2 regions of the Brachybacterium vulturis genome follow, and region 2 is predicted to be linked to the other one. Evidence: riboswitches for the same ligand, from Rfam matches in the RefSeq annotation. Region 2 holds a riboswitch; the other holds the start of a gene.
The links. A riboswitch is a leader RNA that binds a small molecule or an ion and turns the genes downstream of it on or off. The one in region 2 is predicted to bind thiamine pyrophosphate.

Region 1 (6,906 bases), 470 kb from region 2:
GAGCGCGGCCAGGGCTGTCGTCGCCGCGGTGAGCTGCTCCCGCCGCTCAGCGAGCTTCTGCTCGCGCGCGGGCAGCGCGGCCTCGAGGTCGACGAAGTCCTGGAGCGCGCCGGCTGCGGCGGTGGCGTCCTCGGCTGCGGCCACCAGGCGCGCCGCAGCATCCTCCCCGTCCAGCAGGTCCACGACCGCACTCTGCTGCGGCCGCGTGCCACTCGCGAGCTGCGCGAGCGCCTCGACCGCGGAGGCGGCCTGCGCGGAGGCGGCATCACGACGGCGCAGCACCTCGAGGACGGGGCGGGCGGACTCATCCCGTTGCAGGGCGGTGCGAGCCGTCTCGAGCGCGGGCTTCTCCGTCGAGAGCCGGTGGGCGAGCGCGTCGAGCTCCCGGCGGCGATCGATGCGCTTCCGGGCGGTGGTGGCGGTCTCGGCCGCGGTGCGGGCGGCCTGCTCGGCGGTCCCGGCCTGCTCCGCCGCGTCCCGAGCCTCGTCGGCCCGGGCGGTCACCGCCGCGAGGTGCTCCGCGGCGAGCGCTGCCAGCGGCTCCAGGCGCAGCGCCGCGGCATGCTCCTCGAGCACGCCGACCGGCTCCTCCTGCAGGGCTGCGGCCTCGGTGAAGCGGGCCAGCGCAGTGCCGAGGGTCTGCTGGGCGGCGTCGACCTCGCGCTTGGCCTGCTTGCGCATCTCCTCGAGCTGCTTCTCCACGCGAGCGTAGGTCTCGGTGCCGAAGACGCGCTGCAGCACCGCCTGGCGCTCCCCGGTGCCGGCGCGCAGGAAGCGGGCGAACTCGTTCTGGGGCAGCAGGACGGTCTGGGTGAACTGCTCACGGGTGAGCCCCACGGCGCGCTGGATCTCGCGGCCCACCTCGTCGAGGCGGCTCGCGATCGCCTCGGTGCCGCTGCCCCCGCCCGCGGTGTCGGCGATGACGTCCTCGATCAGCTGCGGGGAGCCGATCCGCCAGAGCACGGCCCTGGCCTGTTCCTTGGTGGTGCCGGTGCCGCGCAGCTTGGGGCGGTGGAACTCGGGCTGGCGGCGCACCCGGAAGATCCCGGAGGCGGTCTCGAACACCAGGTCCACCACGCTCGCCTCGGTGGGCGGGGCGAACTGCGAACGGATCCGGTCGCCGCTGCTGACGCTGCCGGCGACCTGCCCGTACAGGGCGAAGACGATGGCGTCGAGGATCGTGGACTTGCCGGAGCCGGTGGGCCCCTCGAGCAGGAACATGCCGCTCGCGCCGAGGGCGGCGAGGTCGATCTGCACGGTGCCCGCGAAGGGGCCGATCCCGGTCAGGCGCAGGTGGTGGAGCTTCATGAGGCCTCCTGCTGGCGGCGCACCGCGGTATAGGCGCGGTCCAGGACCTCGTGCTCGGCGGAGGTGGGGGCCGCGCCGGTGACGTGGGCGAGGAAGTCGTCCATCACGTCCAGCGGGTTCTGCTCCCGCCGCACCACCGGGGTGCCCGCTCTCGCCTCCCGGCCCTCGGGCGCGTACTCGGTCAGCAGCAGGTGGGGGTAGGCCTCGCGCAGCTGCTCCTGCAGGTGGGCGGGGCGGGCCGGGTCGGTGACGACGGCCTTGACCCAGTCGCCGCCGTGCTCGTCGGCCCGGGCGAGGATCTCCTCGAGGCTGCCGCGCAGCTCGGTGAGCGGACGCGGGACGGGGGTCCGGATCCGCCTGATCTCCGCTGCGGTCCCGGGGGCGCCGAGCTCCACCAGCAGCACGGACTTGCGATGGTTCTTCTCGGAGAAGGAGAACGCCAGCGGCGAGCCGGAATACCAGGCGGGGGCGCCGACGAGGCGGGTGAGGTCCTGGCAGCCGTGCAGATGGCCCAGCGCCAGGTAGTCGAGGCCTCCCAGCACACCGGCGGGCACCGAGTCGACGCCGCCGACGGAGAGGTCCCGCTCGGAGTCGCTGGCATCGCCGCCGGTGACGAAGGTGTGGGCAAGGACGACGGTGCGCGCTCCCGGATGCGCGGCGGCGCGCTCGTGCACGCGGTCCAGCGCGGCACGGGTGACGGCCTCGTGGCTGCGGGCCAGCGGCGCCTCCCCCTCCCCCACCAGCTCGGTGCGGGCCCGGTCGGGTTCGAGGTAGGGCAGGCCGAAGAAGAGCACCTCGCCGTGCTCGTCGGCCACGGAGACGGGATGCTCGATGCCGGGCACGTCGGTGAGCAGGTGGATGCCGGGGCGCATCAGCGAGCGACCGAAGCCGAGCCGCTCCGGGGAGTCATGGTTCCCGGAGGTCAGCACCACGGTGGCGCCGGTGTCGGCCAGGCGCGCCAGGGCGCTGTCCAGCAGAGTCACGCTGGACACGGCGGGCACGGCGCGGTCATAGACGTCCCCGGGGATGACGACCACGTCCACCCGCTCGCCCCGGACCAGGTCGACCAGCCAGTCGAGGAAGGCGGCCTGGTGGGCGTGCAGATCGACCTTGTGCAGGGTGCGGCCCAGGTGCCAGTCCGAGGTGTGCAGGATCTTCATGCCCTGAGCCTACGAGCGGGGGCCGACAGCCGGTGACGTCTCGCCGCGGCGGACGGCGGGTGCCCGCCGCGAGCTCGTGCTCTAGGGTGGTCGGCGGACACGGGGTGCGCATGACGCGCTGAGATGACACCCGTGGAACCTGATCTAGTTCGTACTAGCGAAGGGATGTCCGCATGAGTCCGGATCCTTGCACCCAGTCCCCGTCCGCCCTCCTCCCCGCACGGCCGACGGTGCCGCGCGTGGTCTCGATCGCGGGGACGGACCCCACCGGCGGCGCCGGCACCGCCGCGGATCTCAAGTCGATCACCGCCGCGGGCGGCTACGGCATGGCCGTGGTCACCGCGGTGGTCGCGCAGAACACCCACGGCGTGTGCGACATCCATGTGCCGCCCGCCGAGTTCCTCGCCGCCCAGCTGACCGCGGTCAGCGACGACGTCACGCTCGAGGCCGTCAAGACCGGCATGCTCGGCACCGTCGAGGTCATCGAGGCGGTGGCGGCCTGGATCGACGCGCATCCGCCGCGGGTGCTCGTGGTGGATCCGGTGATGGTCGCCACCAGCGGCCATCGCCTCCTGGAGCCCGCGGCCGAGCGGGCGATGCTCCGGTTCTGCCGCCGTGCGAGCGTGGTCACCCCGAACATCGACGAGCTCGCGGTGCTCACCGGTGCGCCGCGCGCCCGGACCGAGGACGAGGCGCTCGCGCAGGCCGGCCGCTGGGCGGCGGAGACCGGAGTCGCCGTCCTCGTCAAGACGGGCCATCTCGAGGACCGCGAGGTGACCAACACCTGGGTGGAGCCGGACGGCTCGCAGCACCGGGCGAGCTCGGCCCGGGTGGAGACCACCTCCACGCACGGCACCGGCTGCTCCCTCGCCTCCGCGCTCGCCACCCGCCTGGGTGCGGGCCACCGCCCCGCCGCGGCCCTGGCCTGGGCGACCCAGTGGCTGCACGAGGCGATCGTGCACGGGGCTGCCCTGCAGGTCGGGACGGGGCACGGTCCCGTGGACCACGCCCACCAGGGTCGACGGCTGGCGGCGGCCGGTTCCGCTGCGCCCTGGCTGCGGGTGGGCGAGGTCCCCGCCCGGCTCGAGGCACCCGAGGACCTGATCGACGCCTGCTCAGGGGATGCCGGCACGGAGACCGGTATCGCCCCGGTGCTCCCGGTCGTCGCCCCTGCCGGCCCGTGGACCGCCGCGCTCTGGGCCGCCGGGTCCTCCCTGGCTGCGCAGGTGGCGGACTCCGGGTTCGTCCGTGCACTGGTGGACGGCAGCCTGCCCGGCCCGGCGTTCGACGTCTACCTCGCCCAGGATGCGCTCTACCTCGCTCGCTACTCCCGCGCCCTGGCCGCCCTCGCGGAGGCGTCCACCACCGCCTCCGGTCGCACGTTCTGGGCGGAGTCCTCACGGAGCTGCTTGACGGTCGAGGCGGAGCTGCATCGTTCGTGGCTGTCCGCGGAGCCCGCCGAGGACGACACCGCCCTCAGCCCGGTGACCAGCGCGTACACCGACTTCCTGCTCCGCCATGCGCTCGGCTCCCCCACCCCGGTGGTGGCCGCCGCGGTGCTGCCGTGCTTCTGGCTCTACGCGCAGGTGGGTGGTGAGCTGGCCGAGATCGCGCCGGGCCATCCCTACGCCGCCTGGCTGGAGACCTATCGCGATCCCGGGTTCGTCGAGGGCGTGCAGGGGGCGCTGGGCGAGGTCGAGCGGGAGCTCGCCGCGGCCAGCCCCGTCCGGCGGGCTGCGGCGGCGCGGGCGTTCCTCCTGGCATGCCGCCACGAGCTGGAGTTCTTCGAGCAGGCCCGTCGGCTCGCGCCGCACGATGCCCCTGCGGAGGCCGCTCTCAGCGGGGCGGTCCGATGACCGCCGCCGCCTCGACGCTCGCCGGACCCCGTCAGCTGCCCCCGACGGGACGATCCGCCCTGCGGGCCGGGGTGGTCGGCAACTTCATCGACAACATCCATGTGTTCCTGCCCGTGACGGCGCTCGCCCCCGCGATGCTGGTGCTGGCCGGGCCCGGTGCGACCGCCTCCACCGGGGCGCTGATCATCATCGCGATGCTCATGGGTCGTCCGGTCGGCGGGGTCGTGTTCGGCAGGATCGCGGATCGCCTGGGCCGCACCCGCACCACGCGGATCGCCATCGGCGGCACGGCCGCGTGCGCGCTCGCCATCGCGCTGGTCCCCACCCATCAGCTGCTGGGCGTCGGGACGGTGGCGCTGATCCTGCTGCTGCGGTTCCTCTGCGGCATCTTCGTGGCCGGTGAGTACTCGGCCGCGATCCCGCTGGCGATGGAATGGTCGGCGCCGCGTCGGCGCGGGCTGATGAGCGGGCTGATCCTGTCGATGGCCCCCTGGGCGCAGGCGGCGGTGGCCTTCGCCGTCGCGGTGCTGCTGACGCTGCTGGGGCCGCAGCAGTACGCGGCCTGGGGGTGGCGGGTGCTGTTCGCGGCCGGAGCCCTGCTCTCGGTGGGCATGCTCCTCTACTACCGCCGGCGGGTGAGCGACGCCCCGCTGTTCACGCAGCAGCAGGAGCGGACGCTCCGCGACGGCGCGGGCGCCGCGTCGGCCCCGACCCTGCGCACCCTGCTGGCCGGTTCCTGGTCGCGCGCGTTCTGGCAGGTGTTCGCGATGATGACGGGGCTGTGGCTGCTGACCTACACCACCGTGCTGCTGCTCACCGAGCGTCTGGGCACCGATGCGCCGCTGGAGCCGATCGCGGTGCCGATCGTCATGGGGCTGGCCTCGGTGGCGCAGGCGGTCGCGATGGCGGCGGCCGTGCACCTGTCCACCCTGGTGGGGCGGCGCCGGCTGCTGATGGTCTGGGGTGCGGCCGCGACGGTGGCGGGACCGCTGCTGTGGTGGCTCGCGGTCACCTCCCCCACTCTGGCGATGGCCGCCGCCTGCGCCGCGCTGCTGCAGGTCGCCACCGTCGCCGCCTACGGGCCGATCGCCGCCTACCTCTCCGAGCGCTTCCCCACCTCGATCCGCTCCACCGGGTACGGCGCCGGATACAGCCTGTCCCTGGTGCTGCCGGCGCTCTACCCCTTCTATGTGCCCGCCCTGGAGCCGGTGCTGGGCCGTCACGGCACCGTCCTGGTCCTGATCGTCCTCGGCGGTCTGCTGCTGGTGGTCGGCGCCGCGCGGGGACCGCATCTGCGACCGCGTGAGCTGGGCGCGGACCTCGACACGGTGGCCGCCGGGAGCCTGCGATGACCGCCCAGCCCGGCCCCATATCCCCGCCCCCGCGCACGGACCCGGATCTGGGCCCGGTCGCTCCGGTCCTGGCCGCGGTGCGCGAGCGGGCGCCGCTGGTGCACTGCCTCACCGCGACCGTCTCGATGTCGCTGGTGGCCGATGGCCTGCTGGCCGCCGGCGCCCGGCCGATGATGACCGAGACCGCGGCCGAGGCCCCGGTGGTGACCACGCTCGCCGACGCCCTGTCGATCAACCTCGGCACGCTCAGCACCGACGCCATGGACGGGATCCCGGCCACGGTCGCGGTGGCGGTGCGGGAGGGGCGCCCCTGGGTGCTCGACCCCACCGCGATCGGGATCGCCCCGGTCCGCACCCCGCTGGCCCGGCAGCTGCTGGACTCCCGACCCGCCGTGGTGCGCGGCAACACCTCCGAGGTGCTGGCCGTGACCGGGGTGGGGCGGGGCGGCCGCGGACCGGACGCCTCCGCCGCGAGCGACCGCGCCGGCGATGCTGTCGAGGACGCCGCCCGGGAGGTGGCGGCGCGGACCGGCGGAGCAGTCTCGGTCTCCGGGGAGACGGACCTCGTGCTGGACGCCGCGCGCAGCCTGCGGGTGGCGCGCGGCACCGCGCTGCTGACCCGGGTCACAGGGACCGGGTGCCTGCTGGGGGCGCTGACGGCGGCCTGCACCGCCGTGCATCCCGATCCGTTCGAGGCCGCGGTGGCCGCCACCGTCTGGCTCGACCTGGCCGGGGAGCTCGCCGCCGAGCGGGCCGCCGGCCCGGGCAGCTTCCGCATGCACCTGTTGGACGCACTCGATGAGGTAGGACGATGACCATTCAGCCCACACAGCCCACCCCGCCCACGCAGTCCGCCGGCGCTCGGGGCGGCCCTCGCCCCGACCTCGATCTGCGCTGCTATCTCGTCACCTCGGGGACCGGGCGCAGGACCGTCGAGGTCGCGGCCGCGGCGGCCTCCGCCGGGGCCGGGGTGGTGCAGGTGCGGGCCAAGGAGGCCACTGCGGCGGAGCTGCTGGAGCTGGTCCTCGCCGTGGCCGAGGCGGTGCGGGCTGCTCGCCCCAGCACCCGGGTGCTGGTCGATGACCGGGCGGACGTCGCGGCCGTCGCACGTCTGCGCGGAGCGGCGGTGCACGGCGTGCATCTGGGCCAGGACGACCTGCCGGTGACCGATGCGCGGGAGCTGCTGGGGCCGGAGGCGATCATCGGGCTGACCACGGGGACGCTCGAGCT
Region 2 (6,906 bases):
CGCAGCCGGGCCACGGTCCCCTCGGCGGTCAGCGGCAGCCGTACCCGATGAGCGCGGGTGAGCGTCTCCCACCGGCGCGGCAGCTCCTCCAGCAGCCGGTGCCCGGCCAGCAGCGCGTAGGCGAACCGGGCGGGCAGGCGCGCATGCTGCTGCAGGCTCACCATCGTGGTCCGCGGCTCGGTGGCCCACAGGACGGTGAGGGCGCCGAGCCCGATCACCAGCGCCCGCAGCGCCAGCGCCGCGCCCAGCACGATCCCCTCCTCGGTGATCCGGATCGGCAGCTCGGGCCAGGGTTCGTGCCCGGGACGGCTGACCACGTTGACCAGGAAGATCCCGCTCGCGAACACCACGAAGGGCAGCTGGGCACGCAGCAGGGCGAGCGGTCCGCGGCGGCAGCCGACCATCACGCCGACGCCGAGCAGGGCGTACAGCACCAGCAGCGGGGCCGGCTCGGTCAGCGCGATGCACACGATGCTCAGCCCGGTCAGCAGGGCCAGCAGCACGGTGGGATTGCGCCGGGCGAGCCATCCCCGGGGGCGGGTCCTCGCGGCAGGGTCCGCGGCCGGCGGGGGCTCCGCCGCGGCCGGCGGCTCGTCCGCAGCCGGCCCTCCCGCGACGAGCCCGGCGCGCTGCAGCAGCGCCTCGTCCTGCAGCAGGGCCGCGGGCGGCATCGGCCCGTGCAGCCGGCCATCGGCGATCACGGCCACCGCATCGGCCGCTTCCACGGTGCGCAGGTCATGGGTGGCGATGACCACCCCCTGCCCGGCATCGGCCGCCTCCCGCAGCTGCTGGAGGACGGTGCCCGCGGCGGCCCGATCCAGGCCGTAGCCGGGCTCGTCCGCCAGCAGCACCGGCCGCTCGGCGAGCAGCATCGCACCGAGGGAGAGACGACGCTGCTGACCGCCGGAGAGCGCGAAGGGGCTCGCCTCCCGCTGCTCGTCGAGCCCGAGCCGGGTGAGCATCGCCGCGACCTGTGCGGTCTCCGCCCCGGAGGCCGCGAGCTCCCCACCCACGGTGTCGGCCACGAACTGGGCTTCGGGCCGCTGGAACACGAGGCCCGCCGCGGCCCCCTCCACCTCACCGCGACGCGGCGGGTCCAGCCGGGACAGCGCCCCCAGCAGGGTCGACTTGCCGGCACCGTTGCGGCCGACGACGGCGAGCAGCTGCCCGGAGCGCACGGTGAGGTCGACCCCGGTCAGGACAGGACGGCTCCGAGGGCCGAGATCCGCGCCCCGCACGGTCAGCAGCGGCTCCGTCGCGGGTCCCGGGGCCGGGCCCGGGGCGGGGCTCGTCCCCCGCTCCGGACCCGGCTCCGCCGCGCCCTCCAGCTGCTGCTCGAGCTCGCGCGGCAGCCAGCATCCGGCCTCACGCAGGGTGGCGCCGTGACGGGCGAGGACGTCCCCGGTCGGCCCGTCGGCGAGCACCCGTCCGGAGGCGTCCAACGCGATGGTGCGCGGCGGCAGCCCCGCCACCCCGCGCTCCCCCGCCCAGTCGTCGAGCCGGTGCTCGACCAGCAGCACCGCGACCTCGCCGCCGGCGGCGGCCGTGACGGCCTCGCGCACCGCGGCCACCCCGTCGGCGTCGAGCATCGCGGTCGGTTCGTCCAGCAGCAGCAGGCGGGGCCGGCCCACCACGGCCGCGGCGAGCCCTGCCCGTTGCAGCTGCCCGCCGGACAGCGTCGCGGCGCTGCGCTCGCTCAGCTCGTCGATCCCGGCCTCGGCCAGAGCATGGTGCACGCGCTGTCCGATCTGCGCAGGCGGGAGGCAGCGGCTCTCGAGCGGGAGCGCGACGTCGTCGGCCACCTGCGGCAGGCAGACCCCGTCGGCCGGATCCTGCCCGAGGAATCCGACGGCCGCGGAGGTGGCGAGGACGCCGCCGGCGATCGGATCGATGTCGCCCACCCGCAGCGTCCCGGTGACCCGGCCCCGCTGGTGGGCGGGGATCGCACCGGCGAGCGCACGCAGCAGCGTGGACTTGCCGCAGCCGCTGGGTCCCAGCAGCAGCACCTGCTCCCCGGCCCGCAGGGTCCCGGTCCAAGGGCCGACGCCGGCGCCCGAGGGCAGCACCACCTCGAGGTCCCTCGCCTCGACGACGAGCTCGGCGGGCGCGGCGGACGCGGCGGACGCGGCGGCCTCGACCGGGCGCGACGCGTCCCGGACCGTTCCCCGCTCAGCGGACACGGCGCTGCGGGATCCCGTCGGCCTGCGCCGACGCACCGATCGCGAAGTTCGCCAGCACCCCGGTGCGCTCCAGCGCACGGACGATCACGCGGGCCAGCAGCCCGCCGAGGACGATCCCGGAGAGCACCTGCATGCCCAGCCGCAGCGTGAGCAGGTCCTGCCCGTACCAGCCCAGCCGGTACGCGGACCAGAAGAACACCAGGCCCGCGCCGAGCGCGCCCGAGGCGGCGAACACGCCCCAGCCGAAGCGGCGGTAGCGGGTCAGGGCGAAGGGCAGCTCGCTGCCGAGCCCCTGCAGCGCGGCCGAGAGCACCAGCAGCGGCCCGACGGGGCTGCCCAGGAACACCACTTCGATGGTCCCGGCGAGCATCTCGGCGAGGATGCCCACGCCGGGTCGGCGGACGATGGCGATCGCGATCGGCGCCACCAGCAGCCAGGAGCCGAAGATCAGGTGCTGGGCGACGTCGCCGGCGGGGCCCATCGCGATCGCCAGCCAGCTCCAGGCCTGCACGAACACCCAGTACAGGAATCCGAACAGCACGCCGAGCACGACGACCAGCACGATCTCGCGCAGACCGAGTCGGGAGCGGGCGGCCGTGGGATCGGGGTCCGGGCTCGCAGCGGGCGGCGGGCCGCCGGGATCGACGGCAGGAGCAGCGGTGGGTGCGGAGGCATCACGAGAAGCTGGGATCACGGTCCGTGCCTTTCCAGACGGGCACGGGCGCGCAGCGACATTCGCTCGGCGGAGCTCCCTGCGCCGGCATGATCCGGATCAGGTTCTACGGTCGGAGTTCGAGAACTCCCTCTCAGCCCGGCCTACCGGACTCCCGTGCACGGGGCCACCCTAACCGGAGCGTCCCCTCCCGTGCACGGCGTCCAGGCGGCGGACCCTCCCGTGCCCGGCTCGGCTCACGGCCGGTCCTCGATGAGGGGCACGAAGAGGTAGGCCCCGTGGACGGTCTCCTCCAGTGCGTCCCCGCGGCGGGCGATCCGTCGCAGCTGCTGCGCGACGGGGATGACCAGGATCCCGCCCTCGCCCAGCTGCGCGGGCAGCGCCGGCGGCAGCTGCTCGGCTCCGGCGGAGACGAGGATGCGATCGAAGGGAGCGTCCTCGGGGGCGCCGAGCACGCCGCGCCGGGCGGTGCGGATCCGCGCCCGGCCCTCGGGCACGGTCTCGGCGAGCGCGGCGCGGGCCGGGCCCAGCAGGCTCTCCTGGCGTTCGAGCCCGAGCACGGTCCCGGTGGGGCCGACGAGATGGGCGAGCAGGGCGGTGGTCCAGCCGGAGCCGGCTCCCAGGTCGAGCACCCGGTGCCCCTCGCGCACATCGAGCAGGCGGAGCATGTTCTCCACGGTGGTGGGCTGCGAATTGGTCTGCCCCTCGCCGATCGGCAGCGGGGCGTCCTCCCCCGCCCGATGACGGAGCGAGGCCGGGAGGAAACGGGCCCGCGGCACCGCCCGCATCGCCCGGGCGACCCGGTCGGCGGGCCTCGCCCTGCCCCACAGCTCCTGCATCTCGCTCCCCTCCTGATGTCCTCTGCCCGGCGTGCTCAGTCGGCGCCGACCTCGATGACCCCGTCGGCCGGCCAGTCGCGCACCTCGGTGCCCTCCGGGGCGAGGGACGTGGACTGGCGCAGGAAGATCGGGCGGCCGACGTCGGAGGCGATCGCCTCGTGCACCGGCAGTGCGAGCACCGGGCCGACGGCCCGCAGGAAGTCGATGGTCTCGCCGATCTTCGACCAGGGAGCGACCACCGCGAAGGCGAGCACCTCGATGCCGCGGAACTGCGGGACCGGTTCGAGCGAATCACCGGTGATGCCGAGACGGGGACCGTCCCCGGCGGAGAGCACCAGGCCCGAGTTCCCCACCCGGGGGATGTCCGGATGGATGATCGCGTGCCGGCCGCCGACGGCCTCGAGGCGCACCGCCTGCTCCCCCGGGGCCGCGGGCAGCTCGTGCACGTCACCGGCGGCGAGGGCCAGCAGGCGCCGCGCGGGGACCGCGGCGGCATCGCTTGCGGGCTCGGCGAGCAGCGCAGCCGTCTCCGGCTCGGCGATCACCTCGGCGCCCTCGGCCCGGTCCAGCACCTCCTCGAGCAGCGCCCGGTCGAGGTGGTCGGGATGCTGGTGCGTGATCAGCACCGCGTCCAGGCCCGACAGCAGCTCAGCGTCCAGGCCGCGCACGGCATCCGCGCTGAAGCCTCCGGGATCCACCAGCAGGCGCCGCCCGGCGATCTCCACGAGCAGGCAGGAGTGGACGAGGTGGCGGATCTTCATCGGGTCCTCCCGGGGGCGAGGTCAGGTGTGCCTCGAACATATCGCCGCGGACGGCTCCGTGCCAGGGCCGAGCGGTCCGGAGGCGCGATCCGCAGCCGGCGGACGGCGGGTCACGGCCCGGTGCCGCCGTCCCCGGGCCCCGCGCCCTCCACCGATCGGTGGAGGGCGGGAGGGCCGCTCGACGGTGTCGGTCCCGGCGCACCATCACCAGACTCGGGGGATGACCAGCACCCGCACCGCACTGCCGCCGCCCCTCTGCCACCGACCTGCCGATCCAGGCTCCGGCGGCACTACTGTGGGGGGCGTGGAGCCCTCATGAGACCGGCTGAGACGCGCACCTTCATCGCCGGCGGCAATCTCGACGTTCCCGACGTCTCCCCGCGGAGCTGGGCCACGAACTGGCCCCTGCACCTGGTGGTCGCCGGGACCACGCTGCTGGGGCTGGTGGCCGGGCCCGGCCCGGTCCCGACGCTGCTGGTGCTGCTCTGGCTCGTGGTCTACGCCGCCGCTCACTGGGCGGTGGTGCTGCGCGGCCTGCTCGGCGCGGGCGCGGTGAGCGGCATCCTGCTCGGCGCGATCGCCCTGGCCCTGCTGGCGTTCTCGCACCAGGGGATACACCTGTTCGCGGCCTTCATGCTGATGTGGGTGCTGCTGTCCAGCTATCGCACGGGACTGGTGGCGACCCTGCTGCTGGCGACCGGGATGACCCTGGTGCTGCTGCCCGACGGGCTGGACCGCGGCCCGGCCGGCGTGGCGGTGGTGCTCGCCGTCGGCCTCGGCAGCGCCCTGTTCTCCATCCTCATGGCCTCCTGGATCTGGCAGACCGAGCTGCTCTCCCACGAGCGCCGGGAGCTGGCCGAGCAGCTGGCCGCCACCGTGGCCCGCCTCGAGGACACCCGCACCGAGCTGCTCGCTCTCGAGCACCGGCGCGGGGCGGACGAGGAGGCGAGCCGCTTCGCCGCCGAGATCCACGACACCCTCGCCCAGTCCTTCACCTCGATCACGATGCTCTCCCAGGCCGCCCGACAGACCGACGCCGCAGGCCGCGCCGACGCCGTCCCCTCGGCGCTGCTGGCCCAGATCGAGGAGGTCTCGCGCGAGGGTCTGGCCCAGGCCCGTGCGCTGATCGCCCGCACCCAGCCGCCGCTGGATCTCGCGGCCGGTCTGGACCGGCTGGCCGCGGACCTCGAGGAGCGCACCGGCGTGCGCACCCGCGTGGACGCGTCGGGCTGGTCCCCGGTCGCCACCCGTGCCGAGGTGGTGCTGCTGCGGACCCTCCAGGAGGCCCTGCGCAACATCGAGCGGCATGCCGAGGCCGCGACCGTGCGCATCCACCTCACCCGGGAGGACGCCGTGGCGCTGCTCGAGGTCGCCGACGACGGCATCGGTGTCGATACCGGTCTGCCCACCGCCGGGTACGGGCTGGTGGGGATGCGGTCCCGGCTCGAGGCGGAGGGCGGCGCTCTGCACCTCCGCTCCTCCCGCGGCGGGGGGACCACGCTGCGGGCCTCGCTGCCGGTCGCCCCGGAGGACGGCCCGAGTGGCGGGACCGGCCACCAGGGCGACGGCGCCGCCGCGATGCCGTCGGTCCCCGGCCACCCGGAGGTGCCCCGTGCCCGGTGACCCCCTGCGCGTCGTCCTGGCCGATGACCATCCGCTGTTCCGCTCCGGGGTGCGGGCCGTGCTGGAGACCGCCGGTCACCAGGTGGTGGCGGAGGCCGGCACCGGTGACGAGGCGGTCGAGGCGGTCGAGCACCTGCTGCGCGAGGGGCGGCGAGCCGATGTGGTGCTGATGGATCTGCGGATGCCCGGGACCGACGGGGTCGAGGCCACCCGTCGGCTCAGCAGCGCCCGGGAACCGGTCCCGGTGCTGGTGCTGACCACCTATGACACCGATGCGCTGATCCTGCGGGCGATCGAGGCGGGCGCGACCGGCTACCTGCTCAAGGACACCCCGGCACCGCAGCTGCTCGAGGCGGTGGCCAGCGCCTCCACCGGGTGCACCACCCTCGCCCCGGTCGCCTCCGCCGCGATCGCGTCCTCGCTGCGCGCTCCGCGGCCCGAGGCGCTCACCGCCCGCGAGCTGGAGGTGCTGCGCCTGGTCGCCACGGGCCGCTCGAACGCACAGATCGGTCGGCAGCTCGCGATCGCCGAGTCGACCGTGAAATCCCATCTGCTGCGGGTGTTCGAGAAGCTCGGCGTCGCCGACCGCACCCGCGCGGTGACGCTGGCCCTCGAGCGCGGGCTGCTCTGACCATCCACCACGCCCGGCCAGGAGGCGGAGCCCACCATGGGCAGCCCGCCGCCGCTCGGCTCCGGCTCGGTACCATGTGGGGGCCGGGCCCGTCCCGTCGGCCGCCCCGCGCGCCGGCCGTGCCCGCCCCGCAGCCCTCACCCGCCAGGACCGCATCCCGCGGCCGTCGTCCCTCAGGAGAGCACCCATGCCACGTGTC

Region 1: it holds a riboswitch for thiamine pyrophosphate, as region 2 does, so the genes downstream of both, CFK38_RS04950 (bifunctional hydroxymethylpyrimidine kinase/phosphomethylpyrimidine kinase) here and CFK38_RS07120 (ECF transporter S component) in region 2, are expected to answer to the same signal.

The regions. Positions count from the first base shown of each region.
Region 1 covers NZ_CP023563.1:1,114,030-1,120,935, reverse strand. Annotated here, with positions in the region: gene CFK38_RS04960 (AAA family ATPase) at 1-1,308, opposite strand, end outside; gene CFK38_RS04955 (exonuclease SbcCD subunit D) at 1,305-2,468, opposite strand; TPP riboswitch at 2,559-2,651, shown strand; gene CFK38_RS04950 (bifunctional hydroxymethylpyrimidine kinase/phosphomethylpyrimidine kinase) at 2,642-4,324, shown strand; gene CFK38_RS04945 (MFS transporter) at 4,321-5,676, shown strand; gene thiM (hydroxyethylthiazole kinase) at 5,673-6,491, shown strand; gene CFK38_RS04935 (thiamine phosphate synthase) at 6,488-6,906, shown strand, end outside.
Region 2 covers NZ_CP023563.1:1,581,039-1,587,944, reverse strand. Annotated here, with positions in the region: gene CFK38_RS07125 (ATP-binding cassette domain-containing protein) at 1-2,180, opposite strand, end outside; gene CFK38_RS07120 (ECF transporter S component) at 2,170-2,874, opposite strand; TPP riboswitch at 2,913-3,021, opposite strand; gene CFK38_RS07115 (protein-L-isoaspartate O-methyltransferase family protein) at 3,090-3,692, opposite strand; gene CFK38_RS07110 (MBL fold metallo-hydrolase) at 3,728-4,453, opposite strand; gene CFK38_RS17565 (sensor histidine kinase) at 4,769-6,076, shown strand; gene CFK38_RS07100 (response regulator) at 6,066-6,707, shown strand; gene purS (phosphoribosylformylglycinamidine synthase subunit PurS) at 6,895-6,906, shown strand, end outside.